3 regions of the Bradyrhizobium sp. USDA 3311 genome follow, and region 2 is predicted to be linked to each of the others. Evidence: predicted binding sites of a transcription regulator. Region 2 holds the regulator's gene; each other region holds the start of a gene.
What was found. The regulator LexA, encoded in region 2, represses DNA repair genes until DNA is damaged. The targets are predictions, from matches to a motif close to TGTTCNNNNTGTGTTCNG.
Positions count from the first base shown of each region.

Region 1: a site for LexA is predicted at 3,816-3,833, ahead of ACVWW6_RS39755 (PA0069 family radical SAM protein). Genes of this name have one in related genera too.
Region 3: a site for LexA is predicted at 1,053-1,070, ahead of ACVWW6_RS07100 (YifB family Mg chelatase-like AAA ATPase). Genes of this name have one in related genera too.

Region 1 covers NZ_JBSSFI010000001.1:8,348,343-8,354,542, reverse strand. Annotated here, with positions in the region: gene ACVWW6_RS39765 (acetate/propionate family kinase) at 56-1,252, opposite strand; gene ACVWW6_RS39760 (phosphoketolase family protein) at 1,257-3,644, opposite strand; gene ACVWW6_RS39755 (PA0069 family radical SAM protein) at 3,855-5,018, shown strand; partial or broken gene ACVWW6_RS39750 (VOC family protein) at 5,043-5,497, shown strand; gene ACVWW6_RS39745 (ribonuclease HII) at 5,574-6,200, shown strand, end outside.
Region 2 covers NZ_JBSSFI010000001.1:5,631,965-5,638,164, reverse strand. Annotated here, with positions in the region: gene ACVWW6_RS26950 (S41 family peptidase) at 1-213, opposite strand, end outside; gene ACVWW6_RS26945 (alpha-hydroxy acid oxidase) at 518-1,651, shown strand; gene ACVWW6_RS26940 (HAD family hydrolase) at 1,666-2,292, shown strand; gene ACVWW6_RS26935 (hypothetical protein) at 2,458-2,676, shown strand; gene ACVWW6_RS26930 (molybdopterin molybdotransferase MoeA) at 2,900-4,111, shown strand; gene lexA (transcriptional repressor LexA) at 4,287-4,982, shown strand; gene ACVWW6_RS26920 (hypothetical protein) at 5,257-5,457, shown strand; gene ACVWW6_RS26915 (hypothetical protein) at 5,651-6,082, shown strand.
Region 3 covers NZ_JBSSFI010000001.1:1,500,273-1,506,472, forward strand. Annotated here, with positions in the region: gene ACVWW6_RS07090 (tetratricopeptide repeat protein) at 1-578, opposite strand, end outside; gene ACVWW6_RS07095 (PilZ domain-containing protein) at 657-902, opposite strand; gene ACVWW6_RS07100 (YifB family Mg chelatase-like AAA ATPase) at 1,128-2,666, shown strand; gene ACVWW6_RS07105 (hypothetical protein) at 2,764-3,231, shown strand; gene ACVWW6_RS07110 (ATP-binding protein) at 3,460-5,685, shown strand; gene ACVWW6_RS07115 (histidine phosphatase family protein) at 5,789-6,200, shown strand, end outside.

The DNA of each region.
Region 1 (6,200 bases), 2.7 Mb from region 2:
TCCTTATGCCGCGAAGTTGCGACGGCCTCATTGCGTCAGATCATTCATAAAACCGTCACGCAGCGTGTCGTTCGCGCAGCAGCGCGGCGCAATGGCGCGCGATCGCGATCTCTTCGTTGGTGGGAATGATGAAAATGTCCACCGCACTGTCGCCGGCGCCGATCCGCTCGCGTCCCTCGTCATTCGCCGCTGCATCGATGCGGACGCCGAGCCAGGCGAGACGCTCGCCGATCGCGCTGCGGATCTCGCTGGCATGCTCGCCGATGCCGCCAGTGAAGACCAGACAGTCCAGCCCCTGAAGCGTGGTCGCCATCATCGCGATCTCCTGCGCCGCACGGAAGGTGAAGAGATCGATCGCGTCCCGTGCCGCAGCCTCGCGGCTCGCAAGCAGCGTGCGCATGTCCGCGGACATGCCGGAGACGCCGAGCAGGCCCGACTCGTGATAGAGCAGGTGCTGGACGTCTTCGACCGACATCCCCTCGTGCTGCTGCAGATAGAGCAGCACGCCGGGGTCGATCGTGCCGCTTCGCGTGCCCATCACGAGGCCGTCGAGCGGCGTCAGTCCCATCGTGGTGTCGACGCTGCGGCCGTTGCGGAGTGCGCAGAGACTTGCGCCATTGCCGAGATGCGCGATGACGGTGCGCTTCGCAACGAGCTGCGGCGCGATTCCGGCGAGGCGGCCCGCGACATATTCGAACGACAGCCCGTGAAAGCCGTAGCGCCTGACGCCGCGCTCTTCATAGCGCCTCGGAATCGCAAAGCGGCTCGCAGGCGGTGCAAGTCCGTGATGGAAGGCGGTGTCGAAGCAGGCGATCTGGGTCAGCGCGGGACGGATCGCGGAGAGGGTGCGGACCGGCGCGAGGCAGCGCGGCTGGTGCAGCGGCGCCAGCGGCGTCAGGGCCTCCAGCTTCGCGGTGATATCGTCCGTCAATTCGACCGGGCCTGAATGATCCGGCCCGCCGTGGACGATACGGTGGCCGACTGCGCGCAAGCTGTCTTGGCCGAACCGGTCGTCGATGAAGGCGAGCGCGTCGGCGAACAGGTGGCCGCCGTCGGCATCGGCCTCGTCCCGCCGCTTCTCGAACAGGTCTTCGCCCGCAGCGCCTTTCACGACGAGCCGGGGCCTGGCCTCGTGCTCGTCGAGCAGGCCCTTGCAGAGCAGCGCGGGCTCTGCTGTCGAGATATCGAACAGGCCGAACTTGATGCTCGACGAGCCCGAGTTGAGGACGAGAACCGCCTCTGGCGCCGGCATGGCGTCAGCCCGGCTTGCCCGGCCAGACCCAGTCGCGGATCTCGGGCATGTCCTCGCCGTGCTCGCGCACGTAACGTGAGTGCTCGATCAGCTTGTCGCGGAGCCGCTGCTTCACCTGCGCGGCCCTGGTCGCAAGACCCGGCACGCGTTCGATCGCCTCGATCGCAAGGTGGTAGCGGTCGAGCTCGTTGAGCACGACCATGTCGAACGGCGTCGTCGTGGTGCCTTCCTCGGCGAAGCCGCGCACATGCAGGCCGGCATGGTTGGTGCGGTTATAGGTCAGCCGGTGGATCAGATGGGGATAGCCGTGATAGGCGAAGATCACCGGCTTGTCGCGCGTGAACAGGCTGTCGAAGTCGCGGTCGGACAGGCCGTGCGGATGCTGGTCCTGCGGCTGCAGCGTCATCAGGTCGACGACGTTGACGACGCGGATTTTCAGATCCGGCAGCGCCTTGCGCAGCAGGTCGACGGCGGCAAGCGTCTCCAATGTCGGCACGTCGCCGGCACAGGCCATCACCACATCGGGCTCGCCGCCCGCGTCTTCCGTGCCCGCCCAGCTCCAGATGCCGATGCCGACATCGCAATGCGTGGCGGCGTCCTGCATCGACAGCCATTGCGGCGCCGGCTGCTTGCCGGCGACGATCACGTTGATGCGGTTGTACGTCCGCAGGCAATGATCGGCGATCCACAGCAGCGTGTTGGCGTCAGGCGGGAAGTAGATGCGAACGATGTCGGCCTTCTTGTTGGCGACGAGGTCGACGAAGCCGGGATCCTGATGGCTGAAGCCGTTATGGTCCTGGCGCCAGACATGCGAGGTCAACAGATAGTTCAGCGAGGCGATCGGCCGCCGCCACGGCAGGTGCCGCGTCACCTTCAGCCATTTGGCGTGCTGGTTGAACATGGAATCCACGATGTGGATGAAGGCCTCGTAGCAGGAGAAGAAGCCGTGGCGTCCGGTGAGCAGATAGCCCTCCAACCAGCCCTGGCAGAGATGCTCGCTCAACACCTCCATCACGCGTCCGTCCTGCGCAAGATGCACGTCGTAAGGCTCGATCGGCTCCATCCAGACACGTTCGGTCGTCTCGAACACCGCATCTAGCCGGTTTGACGCCGTCTCGTCCGGACCCATGATGCGAAAGTTGCGCTCTTGCGCATTGAGGCGGATGACGTCGCGCAAAAATTTGCCGAGCTCGCGCGTCGCTTCTCCCGTGACGGCGCCGGGCTGCGGCACTTCGACGGCAAAGCTGCGGAAGTCCGGCAGCTTCAGCTCCTTCTTCAGCAACCCGCCATTGGCATGCGGATTGGCGCCCATGCGGCGATTGCCCTCGGGTGCCAGCGCCTGGAGCTCGGGGACGAGCGCGCCGCTCGCGTCGAACAGTTTCTCCGGCTCGTAGCTGCGCATCCAGTCTTCGAGCACCTTCAGATGCGCAGGGTTCTCGCGGCAGCTTGCGACCGGCACCTGATGCGCGCGCCAAAAACCTTCGACCTTCTTGCCGTCGACTTCCTTCGGACCGGTCCAGCCCTTCGGGCTGCGCAGCACGATCATCGGCCAGCGTGGCCGCTCGACGTTTTTGCGCCCGTCGCGGGCGTGCTGCTGGATCGAGCGGATGCTGGCGAATGCGACGTCGAGCGCATCCGCCATGATCCGGTGCATCAATTTGGGATCGTCGCCCTCGACGAACAGGGGCTCGTGGCCGAACCCGCGGAACAGATCGCGGATCTCGCTGTCAGACATTCGTCCGAGCACGGTCGGGTTGGCAATCTTGTAGCCGTTCAGGTGCAGGATCGGCAGTACCGCGCCGTCATGCGCCGGGTTCAGGAACTTGTTGGAGTGCCAGGACGCCGCGAGCGGGCCGGTTTCGGCCTCGCCGTCGCCGACGACGCAGGCGACGACCAGGTCGGGATTGTCCAGCGCCGCGCCATAGGCGTGCACCAGCGCGTAGCCGAGCTCGCCGCCTTCGTGGATCGAGCCGGGCGTCTCCGGCGCGGCGTGGCTCGGGATGCCGCCGGGGAAGGAGAACTGCCGGAACAGCTTGCGCAATCCGTCCGCATCGCGCGCGATGTTAGGATAGATCTCGCTGTAGCTGCCTTCGAGATAAGTGTTGGCGACCATGCCCGGGCCGCCATGGCCGGGACCGCAGACATAGAGCACGTTGAGGTCCAGCGCGCGGATGACGCGGTTGAGATGGGCGTAGATGAAGTTCAAGCCGGGCGTCGTGCCCCAATGGCCGAGCAAACGCGGCTTGATGTGCTCGGCCCGCAGCGGTTCGCGCAGCAGGGGGTTGTCGAGCAGGTAGATCTGCCCGACGGAGAGGTAGTTGGCGGCGCGCCAGTAGCGATCAAGGAGATCGAGGTCGCTGCTCGCGGCGGCCGATTGTTGTTGATTTGTCATGTTCCTGCCGACCTTCACCCGGGATCGTCACCAACCGAGTTCCGGCGCGATCGATCCTTCGCGGCATCAAACGAGATCGTGGTGACGGCGATGTTGCGTGAGGTCAAAGGCAGGCGCCCGAAGTTTGGGCGCCTCTACTGTGCATGGGGTTGTTTTCACGTTTTTTGTTCTTGTTCTTGATTTGTTCCTTTGGCGTGCTATCTTGGCTTCATGAGTCCAGCATCCTCTCATGCTCTCAAGCACCCGCCGGTCACGGCGCCCTCCGAGCCGGCGGGTGCGCCTTCTGATTTCCCCGAGCTCGCTGTCGCCATCGACAAGCAGCGCAGGCGGGGGCGGGGCGCGCAGTCCAACGCCAGCGGCCGCTATGAGGCCGAGGCGCGCGTCGCCTTCGACGACGGCTGGCAGAGCCTGGAAGAGCTGCCGCCATTCAAGACCACGGTCGCGGTCGACACCTCGCGCAAGGTGATCACCCGCAACGATTCCCCCGATATCGGCTTCGACCGCTCGATCAACCCCTATCGCGGCTGCGAGCACGGCTGCGTCTACTGTTTCGCGCGGCCGACCCATGCCTATCTCGGCCTGTCGCCCGGGCTCGACTTCGAGTCCAAACTGTTCGTCAAGCCGGAGGCCCCGGCGCTGCTCGAGAAGGAGCTCGCAGCAGCAGGCTATGAGCCGCGGATGATCGCGATCGGCACCAACACCGATCCCTATCAGCCGATCGAGCGCGAGCGAAAAATCATGCGCGGCATCCTGGAGGTGCTGGAGCGCGCTGGTCATCCCGTCGGCATCGTCACCAAATCGGCGCTGGTGGTGCGTGACATCGACATTCTCTCGCGCATGGCCAAGCGCAACCTCGCCAAGGTCGCGATCTCGGTGACTTCGCTCGATCCAAAGCTGGCGCGCACCATGGAGCCGCGGGCCTCGACGCCGCCGAAGCGGCTGGAGGCGCTGAAGCAGCTCTCCGATGCCGGCATTCCCACCACCGTGATGGTCGCGCCAGTGATTCCCGCGCTGAACGATTCCGAGATCGAGCGAATTCTCGATGCGGCCGCCCATGCCGGCGTCAAGGAAGCCTCCTACGTGCTGCTGCGGCTGCCGCTGGAGGTGCGCGACCTCTTCCGCGAATGGCTGATGGCGAACTATCCGGACCGCTATCGCCACGTCTTCACGCTGATCCGCGACATGCGCGGCGGCCGCGACTACGACGCGAAATGGGGCGAGCGCATGAAGGGCACCGGCCCGATGGCCTGGACCATCGGCCGCCGCTTCGAGATCGCCTGCGACAGGCTGGGGCTCAACAAGCGTCGCGCAAAACTGACGATGGATCACTTCGCGCGGCCGAAGCGGAACGGCGATCAGCTCAGCCTGTTCTAGGAGCCGAGGCGAACGAGGTGTGTCATGAGTAAGGAACTGCCGCCCCCGGTGCCGCGGCTCACGGTCATCACGCTGGGTGTGAGCGACATTCGCGCCAGCATCGCGTTCTATGATGCGCTGGGCTTTTCGCGCCGGCTGAAGGCGACCGGCGAGGCCGTCGCCTTCTACGATACCGGCGGTCCGGTGCTTGCCCTGTTTCACTGGGACCAGCTCGCGGCCGACGCGGCCTTGCCGGATAAGCCCAGGCGACGACCTTCCGCGGCATCACGCTCGCCTGGAACTGCGCCACGCGCGAGGAGGTCGATGCGGTGCTGGCCTTCGCTGTCGACAAGGGCGCCGCGCTGCTGAAAGCGGCGCACGAGACCGACTATGGCGGTTATTCCGGCTATTTCGCCGACCCCGACGGCCATCCCTGGGAGGTCGTGGTCGCGCCGGGCATCGAGGTCGGTGAGGACCGGCGGGTGCATCTGGCCGAGTAGGCGGCTCGCCTGAATAACGGGAATTGCGAGGGGTTCCCGGTTGCGCAAGCAGGGCCGCTTGCGCACGATCCCCGCCATGATTCGGGATAAATCCGCCAAAAGACCGGCCAAGGACGCGCCAAAGAAGGCTGCTGTAAAGGAGGCCGCGCCCGTCAAGGCGAGCTTCCGCCGCGAGCGCGCGCTGATCAAGCGCGGCATCTGGCCGGTTGCGGGCTGCGACGAGGCCGGCCGCGGGCCGCTCGCAGGTCCCGTGGTGGCGGCCGCAGTGATTCTCGACCCCGACCGCATTCCCCGTGGCATCGACGATTCCAAGCGCCTGACGGCGGAGCAGCGCGAAAAGCTGTTCGACAAGATCTGCGCCACCGCGCAGGTCTCGGTCGCGGTCGCCTCGCCCGCGCGGATCGACCGCGACAACATCCTGCGCGCCTCGCTGTGGGCGCTGAAGCGCGCCGTGGTGGCGCTGCCCGAGGCGCCCCGCCACGTCTTCGTCGACGGCCGCGACCGGCTCGATACGGCATGCGACTGCGAGGCCGTGATCGGCGGCGACGGCATCGTCCTGTCGATCGCGGCGGCGTCCATTGTCGCCAAGGTGACGCGCGACCGGCTGATGTGCGCGCTGGCGCAGGACTGCCCGGGCTACGGCTTCGAGCAGCACAAGGGCTACGGCGTCCCCGAGCATCTCGACGCGCTGAACCGCCTCGGC
Region 2 (6,200 bases):
CGCGCCTTCGATCAGCTTGGCGTTGTCGGGCTTCTCGACATAGCTCGCCTTCACGCGCTCGAAGACTTCGCCGAACAAGTTGAGCTGTGAATAGGCATCATCCGCGCCCGCTGCCGCCCGTGCCGCCCATACTCCGCCGTGCGGACTAGCTACCAGAAGGGTCAAACACGCTCCGGTGAGCGCGCCCAGGGGGAACAGCAGGGTTTTCCGCATGGATAGGCTGGCCTTTTTGCTTGGCGGTTCTCTTGGGCTTGGGAGGCGCCATGCAAATGGCGATCCAGCCCGCTTCTCACAATACCATTCTGGTTTCTTCAAGGCCGGGACGCCGCGCCGGCGGGTACACCGTAAAAATCCCTTCGCCCGGACCTAAACTTTTGGCAACGTTCCGAAACCGTTTCATGCAAAGCAGGAATCGGTCGATCGCCCGCGCCTCGCAGCTATGCGATTTTAGGATGGTTTTGGAGAGCCGGACGGGTTAGGCGATGAAACAAGGCTTCAAATTCTCGGGAGGATAATAATGAACGAAAAACCCCGCATCCAGCCGGAAAGGAACGTCGAACTCGGCGCCAGCAGCGAGCCGTTCCAGAATCTGCACGAATTCATCCGCAAAGCACGCGCCAACCTCAACCAGAATGCCTGGGACTATATCGTCGGCGCCGCCGAGACCGAGACCACGATGCGCCGCAACCGGATGGCGCTGGACGAGCTCGCTTTTCGCCCGCGCGTGCTGCGCGACGTGCGCAAGGTGGATGGCTCCGTCGAGCAGTTCGGCCGCAGGATGCGCCTGCCGGTGGTGCTCGCCCCTGTCGGCGCGCTCGAGATCTTCGATCCGGATGGCGCCGCGAGCGTCGCGCGCGCCGCCGGCACCTTTGGGGCGGCGCACATGCTGAGCTCAGTGTCCGAGCCTGGCCTGGAGAAGACCGCCGCAGCCGCCCCCGACGCGCTGCGTCTCTACCAGCTCTATGTGCGCGGCGACGATGCCTTCGTCGCCGATGTCGTCAGCCGGGCCGAAAAGCACGCCTACGCCGCCTTCTGCCTGACCGTCGACACCGCCCATTACAGCCGTCGCGAACGCGACATCGCCAAGCGCTACGTTCGCGAGAGCCGCCTGCGCGCCACCGGCGGCGATTTCCAGAAAGGCCTGGAATGGCGGACCGTGAAGATGATCAAGGACAAGTTCAAGATTCCGCTGATCCTGAAAGGTATCGCCACCGCCGAGGACGCCCTGATCGCGCTCGATCACGGCGTCGAATGGATCTACGTCTCCAACCATGGCGGCCGCCAGCTCGATCACGGCCGCGGCGCCATGCATGTGCTGCCTGAGATCGTCGAGGCCGTGAAGGGCCGCGCCAAGATCATGGTCGATGGCGGCTTCGGCCGCGGCACCGACATCGTCAAGGCGATCGCGGCGGGCGCCGACCTCGTCGGCATCGGCCGGTTGCAATGCTGGGCGCTGGCGGCGGCCGGCGAAGCCGGCGTGACGCGGATGCTGGAGCTTCTGGAGGACGAGGTGCTGCGCTGCCTCGGCCTGTTGGGCGCCACCTCGTTCGCCGAGGTCAACAAGTCCTGCCTGCATCCGGCCACCGCGACGAACACGCCGAGCGTGTTCAGCGCGTTCCCGCTGTTCGACCACGAACCTTACCGGTACTGATCCGAAAGGACGCAATGACCTCGCTCTCTCCCGGCAGCGCGGATGCGCTTCTGTTCGACCTCGGGCGCGTCGTGCTCGACATCGATTTCTCCAAGGCGATCGCCTGCTGGGCGGGACACGCCGGCTGCAAGCCGGAGGCAATCGTTGCGCGCTATGTGCGCGACAGCGAGGCGTATCGGCTGCACGAGGTCGGCAAGATCAGCGACGAGGAGTATTTCGCCTCGCTACGGGCCTCGCTCGGGATCGGCATCTCGGATGCGCAATTCCTCGAGGGCTGGAACGCGATCTTCGCGGGTGAAATGCCCGATGTCGCGGAGCTGTTGCCGCGTGCGGCGAAGCAGATGCCGCTCTACGCCTTCTCCAACACCAACCAGCCGCATGTCGACCATTTCTCGAAGGAATACGCCGACCTGCTCGGCCATTTCCGCGAGCTGTACCTGTCGTCCAGCATCGGCCTGCGCAAGCCGGACGCGGCGGCGTTCGACCATGTCGTGGCGGCCATCGGTGTGCCCGCCAGGCGCATCGTGTTCTTCGATGACCTCGCCGAAAACGTCGAGGGAGCGCGAGCGCGCGGATTGACCGCGGTGCATGTGACCTCGCCCCGCGATGTCGGCGACGCGCTCGAGGCGCTGGGAATCTGATCGAGACGCATCGGCCGGCGGGTGAAACCGGGGAGCTCCCGGAACCGATCTAGCCGAGATGAGGAACCAAATCGCTTTGTACATTTTTATACAGAGTTCCGGGAACGGAATGCCCGCTTCCGGACTCTTGAGTCCGTTGGGACTTCTACAGACGGACGTATCATCGTGTTGGGCAAAACCTACCTCACCAAACAAGCCTCTCTTCTGCTCGAATTCGCCAGAACGACTTCGGATTCTGACCTCTCCGCCAAGCTGATCAGCAAGGCCGCCGACCTGAAATCCCAGGCCGATCCGCTGCCCGACAAGGATCAAGGCCCCAAGCCCCCTGACGTGGCTCCCGACGTGGCGCCGGACCTCCGTCCGGACCGCCAGACCGGTCGATGACCGATGCTGGCCGTGGCTCCCGTCATTGTCGTCCTTGCCATGGCCACGCTCGTTCCCGTCTTTCTCGTCCGTCAGATCATGCCGCGGCAGAGCTGACGGTCCCTCATGACTGGACGGATCAAGCAGGATAAATCCTGATCCGGTCCCATTTTGCTTCATCGCCCGCGCTCGGCTAGAACTCTTGCCGCCCATTCGTCCAGACTTTCCGAGCAGGAGTTTCGCCGTGGCCTTGATGCCGGTTTCTGACGCGCTCGCCGCGGTGCTGGCCGGTGCGGAGCCGCTGCCTGAAGAGATGATTCCCCTCGACGAGGCCTACCACCGCGTGCTCGCGCGCGACGTCGCGGCGCGGCGTACCCAGCCGCCCGAGGCGATGTCGGCCATGGACGGCTACGCCGTGCGCGCAGCCGATGCGGCCAGGGTCGACGCGCAGCTCACCATGATCGGCGAGGTCGCGGCGGGCCGGCCGTTCGCGGGAGCGGTCGGCGCCGGCGAAGCGGTGCGAATCTTCACCGGCGGCGTCGTTCCCGCCGGCGCGGACGCGGTCGTGATCCAGGAGGATACGGTCGCCGAGGGCAAGCGCATCACGATCAAGGAAGCCGCTATCGCCGGTCGGCACATCCGGCCCGCCGGCGTCGACTTCCGCGAGGGCGACGTGCTCCTGCGCAAGGGAACCCGGCTCACCGAGCGCGACCTCGCGCTCGCCGCCGGGATGAACCACCCAGACCTCCCCATCCGCCGCCGTCCGAAGGTCGCGATCCTCGCCACCGGCGACGAGCTGGTGATGCCGGGCACCACGCCGGGCCCCGGCCAGATCGTCTATTCCAACGGCTATGCCCTGCACGCCCTCGCCCGCCGGGAGGGCGCAGATACCATCGACCTCGGCGTTGCCGCCGATACGCTGGAGGCCACCACAGCCGGCATCCGCCGTGCCCGAGAGAGCGGCGCCGACATCCTGATCACGATCGGCGGCGCCTCGGTCGGCGACCACGATCTGGTCCAGCAGGCGCTGAAGACCGAAGGCATTGCGATGGCGTTCTGGAAGATCGCGATGCGGCCGGGCAAGCCGATGATGCAAGGCCGGCTAGGGGCGATGGGTGTGATCGGCCTGCCCGGCAATCCCGTGTCGTCCTATGTGTGCGGCTTCCTGTTCATGGTGCCGTTGATTCGCGCCCTGTCGGGCCGCGCCGTGATTCACCATCGTCGCGAGCGCGCCGTGCTCGGCCGCGATGTCGGTGCCAATGACCAGCGCGAGGACTATCTTCGTGCGCGCCTGGAGCGGCGCGACGACGGCATGCTTGTCGCCCTTCCCGTCAATCATCAGGATTCCTCGCTGCTTGCGAATCTCGCTGCGGCGCAGGCACTTCTCGTGCGCGCGCCGTTCGCGCCGAAGGCCGAGGCAGGCGCGCCTTGCGAGGTGCTGCGACTGCCCGCCTGAACGCACTGGTCCTGCGCGTTCCGCGAACTTTGTCGCGTTCACGGTAAATTAAGCAGTTGCGGAACACATATCGAACATATAGTGTCCGTTCATGATTTGTTTCGAGCATCTGGCGGCTCGCCGCTGAATTCACCGTCTCGGAATCGAACGACATCAACCGGGGGATTTGGTCGAGATGTTAACGCGCAAACAATACGAGCTTCTGCGATTCATCAGCGAGCGTTTGAAGGAAAGCGGTGTGCCGCCCTCCTTCGACGAGATGAAGGACGCGCTCGACCTGCGCTCGAAGTCAGGCATCCATCGCCTGATCACCGCACTGGAGGAGCGCGGCTTCATCCGGCGCCTGCCCAACCGGGCCCGCGCGATCGAGGTGATCAAGTTGCCCGAGCTGCAGGCCGCCGCTGGCAACCGCCGTGGCTTCACGCCGAGCGTCATCGAGGGCAATCTCGGCAAGGTGCGAGCGAGCTCCAGCGCGGACGAGGGCGAACGCCCCGTTGCGGTGCCGGTGATGGGCCGTATCGCGGCCGGCACGCCGATCGAAGCGTTGCAGACCCGCAGCCACACCATCAGCGTACCGCCCGACATGCTCGGCTCGGGCGAGCACTACGCGCTCGAAGTGCGCGGCGACTCGATGGTCGAAGCCGGCATCCTCGACGGCGACATGGCGCTGATCCAGCGCAATGAGAGCGCCGACACCGGCGACATCGTGGTGGCGCTGATCGACGACGAGGAAGCGACGCTGAAGCGCTTCCGCCGCCGCGGCGCCTCGATCGCGCTCGAGCCCGCCAATGCGGCCTATGAGGTCCGCATCCTGCCGCCCAACCGGGTGAAGATTCAGGGCAAGCTGATCGGCCTGTACCGGAAGTACTGAGCGTGATCCGGACTGGAGGGCCGCGTTAGCACAAAGTGCGCAGCGGTTTTCCCTCGCGACAAGCGCAGGACGCGCTTGCGCGGAGATCATGCTCAAACAATCACCTAAAGCGCGGCCCGCCGGTTGGCGACCCGCGCGTTGACGATTGTCCGCTCCGGCTGGATAGTCTTTCTGGTTTTGCTCAGATTATCCGGCCCCTCTCTAGCGCTACATCCTCGCGACGCCGCACGAAGCCCTCATCGCTTCGTGGCCCTGGAGATCGAGGAGGCAATCAATGCGCAAGATCGTTTTGAGCACCGTCACGGTGGCGCTGATCGCAGCATCCGCGTCGGCATCGCAAGCCTTCGCCGCGCAGTCGCACCATGCCCGCAAGGCAACGCCGACGACGGCGAGCGAGCAATTGCGCAACGCCGTCGCGCAGCCGTCGCAACCCGCCTGGCAATATTCGGGCTGGTCGGCACCTGCTGGTCGCTGACGAAGATGCACGCCAAATGCACGGAAGCGGTTTTTGTTCCTGACGCATTTGAAAAAGATATTGTGATGGCAGCCTGCGAAGCCAAGCCGCAGATTTGCCTACAACCGAGAAGACGCTAACATGCTTCCACTCTGATAGAGGCCAGTGCCTCCGAAGGAGGCGCGGGTCGCTATCCCTGAATGAGGAGCACCCGATGTGTGACTACAGCCTGCATGCCGTCGCGACGCGTCCCGCACAAGTCGGCGAGACGATCGTCACGACCACCTTCCGCGGCACCTCGACGCGCGGCTTCGCCTCCGAGGCCGACATGTCCGTCGCGGTCTGCCTGCTGCCGGGAACGGAGCTCGCCTTCGCCGACAACGTCCGCTACGACAATCGCTGGATCTGGACGCGCACCATCAACTCCCGCGTCGGCAAGTTCGGCAAGATCGATCCGCACATTCCCGATCGCCATCATGACGCGATCGAATTCCCCGACGGCAAATACGTACTCGTGACGCAACTCGTCGAAGGCCAGCGCGCGACCGTGCTGCAATTGCCGGTGACCCAGCCGGCCGGCGAGCGTGAACACAAGCCGGAGATCATCGCTGACAGGCCGACGATCACACGCCTGCCGATCGGCTGATGTACCTCCCCCCGGCGCAGAGGTCGGGGCCGGGATTGAAATTGCCATCGCCGGCCGTGGCCGGCGAGATGGTATGATTTGCGTCTTCCGGAATCTTCCGCCGAGATCAGGCTCGCAC
Region 3 (6,200 bases), 4.1 Mb from region 2:
ACCTGTTCGGCCTTCGCCAGATTGTTTTGCAGCACATAGGACAGGCCGAGATTGGACAGAACCTGTGGCTCGTCCGGCACGATCTTCAGCGCGGTCGCGTAATATTGCTGCGCCTCTTCGTTGCGGCCGAGCTGGTCGAGCGCCGCGCCCTGCGCCGACAGGATGCGCCAGTCCGGATCCTCCGGCGTATGCGCGCGGCTCAGAACGTCGAAAGCCTGCTGGAAATTGCCGTTGTCGGCGAGCGCGCGGCCGTAGCCGGCGAGCAGCGCCTTGTTGCGGGGATGGCCGAGCACGGCCTGCTCGAGCACCGCGACCGCCTGGGCGCTCTGCCCGCTCTCGCGCAGCGCCTTGCCGTAGTCGAGCGCGACGTTGGGATCGCTGGGCTTGGCGCGATAACGCTCGCGCAGTGCGTCCATGTCCGGCTTGCCGTCTGCCTTGCTCGCGGCTTCCGACTTGCCGCCGAGCGCGCCGGTGATGTCCTCGATGCCAGTGGTCTGACAGCCGCCGAGGGCAAGGAGCACAAGCGCGGACAGCAGATATCTCGCCGGGCGAGAGGCAAGGGACAAACGCTTGGACATACTCTGATCACTCGGCGACTGATCAGGGATGCTTACCGATTAACGCTAAATTCCCGTTAAGGACGTGAGCCCCAAAGCCTAATCGGTGAACTCGGCGCCGAACTCGCAGCCGATGCGCCAGCGCAGGCGGCACTGGCGGGAATAGTCCGGCGCGAAGATGATGGTGAATTGCGGCGGCACTTCCAGGAATTCCGCCACCACTTTCACGCCCCCGTCCGAGATATCGGTAATCGTGCAATCTCGCGGCAGCGAGCCCGCGCCAAAGTGAATCTTGGCGAGCCGGCTGCACACCCGACGTTCGCTTCTCCGGCGATTTGCAAGCATTTTGATTGTTCACTTGTTAGATCACGGCCCATCCCGCAGCCCTAGGAGTAGCGGACATTCGTTGGGATGTGCTGAGGACAGAAGCTTGCATTCGAGGCGTAGTGTCCGCGTCCTGTTTACGATTGGTTAGGGCTTGCGCGGCGCCGGGCATGTTCCCGTATTGTTCTTGCGGAGGGTGGCCGGCTCTGCTACCCTCGATTGTGCAAGAGGGCAGGCTGGTTCGGCATGGTTCAACGGGTTTCTACCGTCGCCTTTGAAGGGATCGAGGCCCGCGCGGTCGACGTGCAGGTGCAGGTCGCGCCCGGCCTGCCGGCCTTTGCCATCGTCGGCCTGCCGGACAAGGCGGTGTCCGAGGCGCGCGAGCGGGTCCGCTCGGCGCTGATCGCCTCGGGCCTGGCGCTGCCGGCGCGGCGGATCATCGTCAATCTGGCCCCGGCCGATCTGCCCAAGGAAGGCAGCCATTACGACCTGCCGATCGCGCTCGGGCTGATGGCGGCGATCGGCGCAATTCCGCCGGATGCGCTGACCGGCTTCACCGTGCTCGGCGAGCTCGGCCTCGACGGCTCGATCGCGCCTGTGGCCGGCGTTCTTCCCGCCGCGATCGGCGCCAATGTGCGCGAGGAAGGCTTGATCTGTCCGGCCGCCTGCGGCTCGGAAGCGGCCTGGGCGAGCCCGGACATCCAGATCATCGCCGCACAATCGCTGATCCAGATCGCCAACCACTTCAAGGGCACGCAGGTGCTGTCGCGGCCCTCGCCGAAAGTGCACGAGGCCGCCGCCTCAAAGCTCGACCTGCGCGACATCAAGGGCCAGGAAAGCGCCAAGCGGGCGCTGGAGATCGCCGCCGCCGGCGGACATCACCTGCTGATGATCGGCGCACCCGGCGCCGGCAAGTCGATGCTGGCGGCGCGCCTGCCCTCGATCCTGCCGCCGCTGTCGCCGGGCGAGCTGCTCGAGGTCTCGATGATCGCCTCCGTCGCCGGCGAGATCGAGGGCGGCGCGCTGACCGCGCGGCGCCCGTTCCGCTCGCCGCATCATTCCGCCAGCATGGCCGCGCTCACCGGCGGCGGGATGCGCGCCAAGCCCGGCGAGATCTCGCTCGCGCATCAGGGCGTGCTGTTCCTCGACGAGCTGCCGGAGTTCGATCCGCGCGTGCTGGATTCGCTGCGCCAGCCGCTGGAGAACGGCGAGGTCTCGGTGTCCCGCGCCAATCATCGCGTCACCTACCCTGCCCGCTTCATGCTGGTCGCTGCGATGAATCCCTGCCGCTGCGGCAACGCGTTCGAGCCCGGCTATGCCTGCAAGCGCGGCCGCATCGATCGCTGCACCGGCGACTACCAGGCGCGCATCTCGGGGCCCTTGATGGACCGCATCGATTTGCGCATCGAGGTCCCGGCGGTGACCGCGACCGACCTGATCCTGCCGCCACCGGCGGAGGGATCGGCCGAGGTCGCCGCACGCGTGGCGGCGGCGCGCGACATCCAACTTGCGCGTTACGCGGATATCGGCCTGCCGAATGTCCGCACCAATGCCGAGGCGCCGGCCTCGGTGCTGGAAGACATCGCCAAGCCGGACGCGCAAGGCCAGAAGCTGCTGCGCGACGCCGCCGAGACCATGCGGCTGTCGGCGCGCGGCTATCACCGCGTGCTGCGCGTGGCGCGCACGCTCGCCGACCTCGACAACGCCGACAAGATCGGCCGGCTGCATCTCGCCGAAGCGCTGTCCTACCGCGCACTCGCGGAGGATGTACGCCAGATGGCGTGATCATTCCGCGCATCAACCCGGCGGTAACGAGTTTCCTTTACGCTCTGCAAACCATAAGGCCCACAAGTTCCCGGACGGGCCCGGCGAGTAGAGTGTCATGTTGCGTTTCAAGATCCTGGCCTCGGTTGTTCCCCTGTTGGCGGCTGCGGTGTTTGCCCGCAGCGAGATCGGATCGGTCTCACATCCCTGCATCGCGCTGGGCGACACCTCCGTCGAGCTGACATCGCTGTTCTGGACGGCCGGCATCCATGTCGCCTTCACCGACGATCCGACACGGGCCACGGTGCGGGTCCAGATCACCGACGATGCGGACGGTGCGGACTTCGCGGTCGTGGACGACGGCCTCGGCGCCGAGCCGGACTCCTGCCAGGCCAATCCGCAGACCCGGCTCATCACGATTGCCGCGCAGCCGGTCGACGGCGGACCGGTGATCTACCTCTCCACCGACGGACCGGCCGACTATCGCATCTATGTGCGCTCGAAGACGTTCTCGCAGCGCGAGGCGGCGGCGCTGATCGTCGGCGCCCACGACGGTCACCGCCCGTTCCAGGCCGCCTCGCTCTGAAGCGCGATGATTATCCCGCTTCAGAGTTGGTGTCGGAGCATGATCTTTCCGGAAAACCGCTGCACACTTTGCGCTGACGCGGCCCTTCGGGTCCGGATCATGCTCTGAGGCGTTAACACCTCGTCAACCTTGTTTGGAGGCGACCCGAAAGCCTCAAGCTGTTCGCAAGGTCGGCGGGACATCGTCGCAGCGGCGAGCGCGGGGTTTTAAGAGTCGGGGTCGGTGGCGATGGGTCGGACGTTCCGGATCAAGGTGCGCATGCGCCGCTTCAGGCGGCAGCACCCCCGCATTGCCTTCGCGATCCGCTCCTTCATGATCTTCTCGGCGACGTTCGGCGGCGCCTATGGCTTTGTCTCCGGCAGCCGCTCCGAGAATTCCGGTTACGATCCCCACACCTTCGCGATCGGCGCGAGCTTCCTGTTCGCGCTCGCCTGCCTTGGCCTCGCGACGCTCAGCATGCGGCTGCGTTTCGTCAACAAGCGGCTGCGCAAGCTCGCCGCCCACAACGAGACACTGATCGATCGCAATTGGGAGCTGAAGGAAGCCGAGGAACGCGCCCGCAGCCTGTTCGAACAGCAGGGCGATCTGATCGTGCTGCGCGATCACCAGAACCGCATCACCTTTGCCAACGACGCCTATTGCGCGCTCGCGGGACAGGCGCGCGGCGCCCTGGTCGGCACGCGCTTTGATTTCGACGTGCTGGAGCAGGGCGACAGTGCCCGCGAAAGCACCGGCACACGCGTTCACGACCAGAAGATCGCAACCCCGCTCGGCGCGCGCTGGATCGCCTGGCGCGAGGGCTATGTCCGCCTCGACGCAGGTCAGCCGGCCGAATTGCAGAGTGTGGGGCGCGACGTCACCGACCGCACCGAGACCGAGCGCGCATTGTCCGACGCCCGCGACCAGGCCGATGCCGCCAACCGCGCCAAATCGCGTTTCCTCGCGATGGCCTCGCACGAGATTCGCACGCCGCTCAACGGCATCATCGGCATGGGCGGCCTCTTGCTCGACACCACGCTGACGCTGGAGCAGGCGACCTACGCGAAGGCCGTGAAGACCTCCGGCGAAGCGCTGATGGCGCTGATCGAGGAGCTGCTCGACTATTCCAAGATCGAAGCCGGCAAGCTCGATCTCGAGCAGCGCCCCTTCGCGCTCTCGACCCTGATCGAGGAGATCACCGAGCTGCTCGCGCCCCGCGCGCAGGCGAAGACGCTCGAGATCGCCGCCTATGTCGACGAGCGCCTGCCGCTCGAGGTGGTCGGCGACGCCGCGCGGCTGCGCCAGGTGCTGCTCAACCTCGCCGGCAACGCCATCAAGTTCACCGCAAGCGGCGGTGTCGCGCTGATCGTCGAGCCCGGCATCTGGCCGAACGAGATCTGCTTCCTCGTCCGCGACACCGGCATCGGCATCGCAGCCGAAGCGCAGCAACGCATTTTCCGCGAGTTCGAGCAGGCCGACGAGCGCGTCGCCCGCACCTATGGCGGCACCGGGCTCGGTCTTGCCATCAGCGAACGCATCGTCAAGCGCATGGGCGGCCGGATCACACTCGCGAGCGAACCGGGCAAGGGCTCGACCTTCGAGGTCGCGGTGCCGCTCGCGCCGTCAGAGGCCCGCGCGGGGCAGACCGCATTCCCGAGCCCCGACCTCACCGGCAAGTCGATCCTCCTGATTGCCGAGGGCATCGAGGCCTCGCTGATCGCGCGTCGCCTGGAGCGCTGGGGCAGCCAGACCTGTCTGGTGACCGACGCCACGGTCGCGGAAGCGCTGCTGCCGGAACGCTCATGGCACGCGGTGCTGGTCGATCGCGCGATCGGCCCCGCGATTGCCGACCGGCTGGGCGAAGTGGCCCGCGCCCATGCGCCGCAACGGCTGGTGCTGCTGACGTCGAGCTCGCGCCATGAAAAGCAGTCGGCGGCGTTCACCGGTTTTCTGGTGAAGCCGCTGCGCGCGGCCTCGCTCGCCGCACGCCTCGCGCTGACCCCGGAGGTTGCCTCGCCCGAGCTCGCGCCGGAGCCTCCGGTTGAATCCGCGAGCCCGGCGCCGGCAAAGGGACTTTCGGTCCTCGTCGCCGAGGACAACGAGATCAACGCGCTGCTGATGCGCTCGCTGCTGACCAAGCTCGGCCACCGCGTCGTCATCGCCGTCCATGGCGAAGCCGCGCTGGAATCCTGGCTCGCTGCCAGCTCGGCCGGCACGCCCTATGATCTCGTGCTGATGGACATCCAGATGCCGCAGCTCGACGGCATCGAAGCGACCAAGCGCATCCGCGCGCATGAGGCCGCCACCGGCGGCCAGCACACGCCGATCCTCGCGCTCACCGCCAATACGCTGGTGGAGGATCGCTACGCCTGCTTCGAGGCCGGCATGAACGGGTTCCTGATCAAGCCGCTCGACCGCGACAAGCTGGACGAAGCGCTGGCGGGACTGGCGGCGTCGCGGCAGCTGGCGGGCTGATCCGGGATTTACGGGAACCTCACCTCGGCTGGCAATCGCCAATTGAAGTCAGCTGCACGGCGCGTCACCATCCTCCGGGGCATTTGCAAAGAGGATGTCGCACATGAACGTGCTTTGCCGCCTCGCAGTCATTGTCCTTCTCGCTGGATTCTCCCGATACGCCGCAGCCGATACGCCGGATCTCGTCTCATCGCTCAAGCAAGGCGGCTACGTGCTGATCTTTCGGCACACTGCGACCGACGATAGCCAAAAGGACGTCTACCCCTTCAGGTTCGACGACATGAGCGCCCAGCGTCAGCTCAGTGAAAAGGGCAGGGACATGGCGCGCCAGATCGGGGCGGCGGTCAAGGAGCTCGCGATCCCGATCGGCGATGTCTACACCAGCCGGCTGAACCGCGCGATCGAGACCGGCAAGCTGATCTCCGGCCGCGAGGTCAGGCCGGTCGACGCGTTGACAGACAGCAGCAACGCCGGCGCATCGGGAATGGCAAACCCGGCCGGCGCAAATGCCAAGG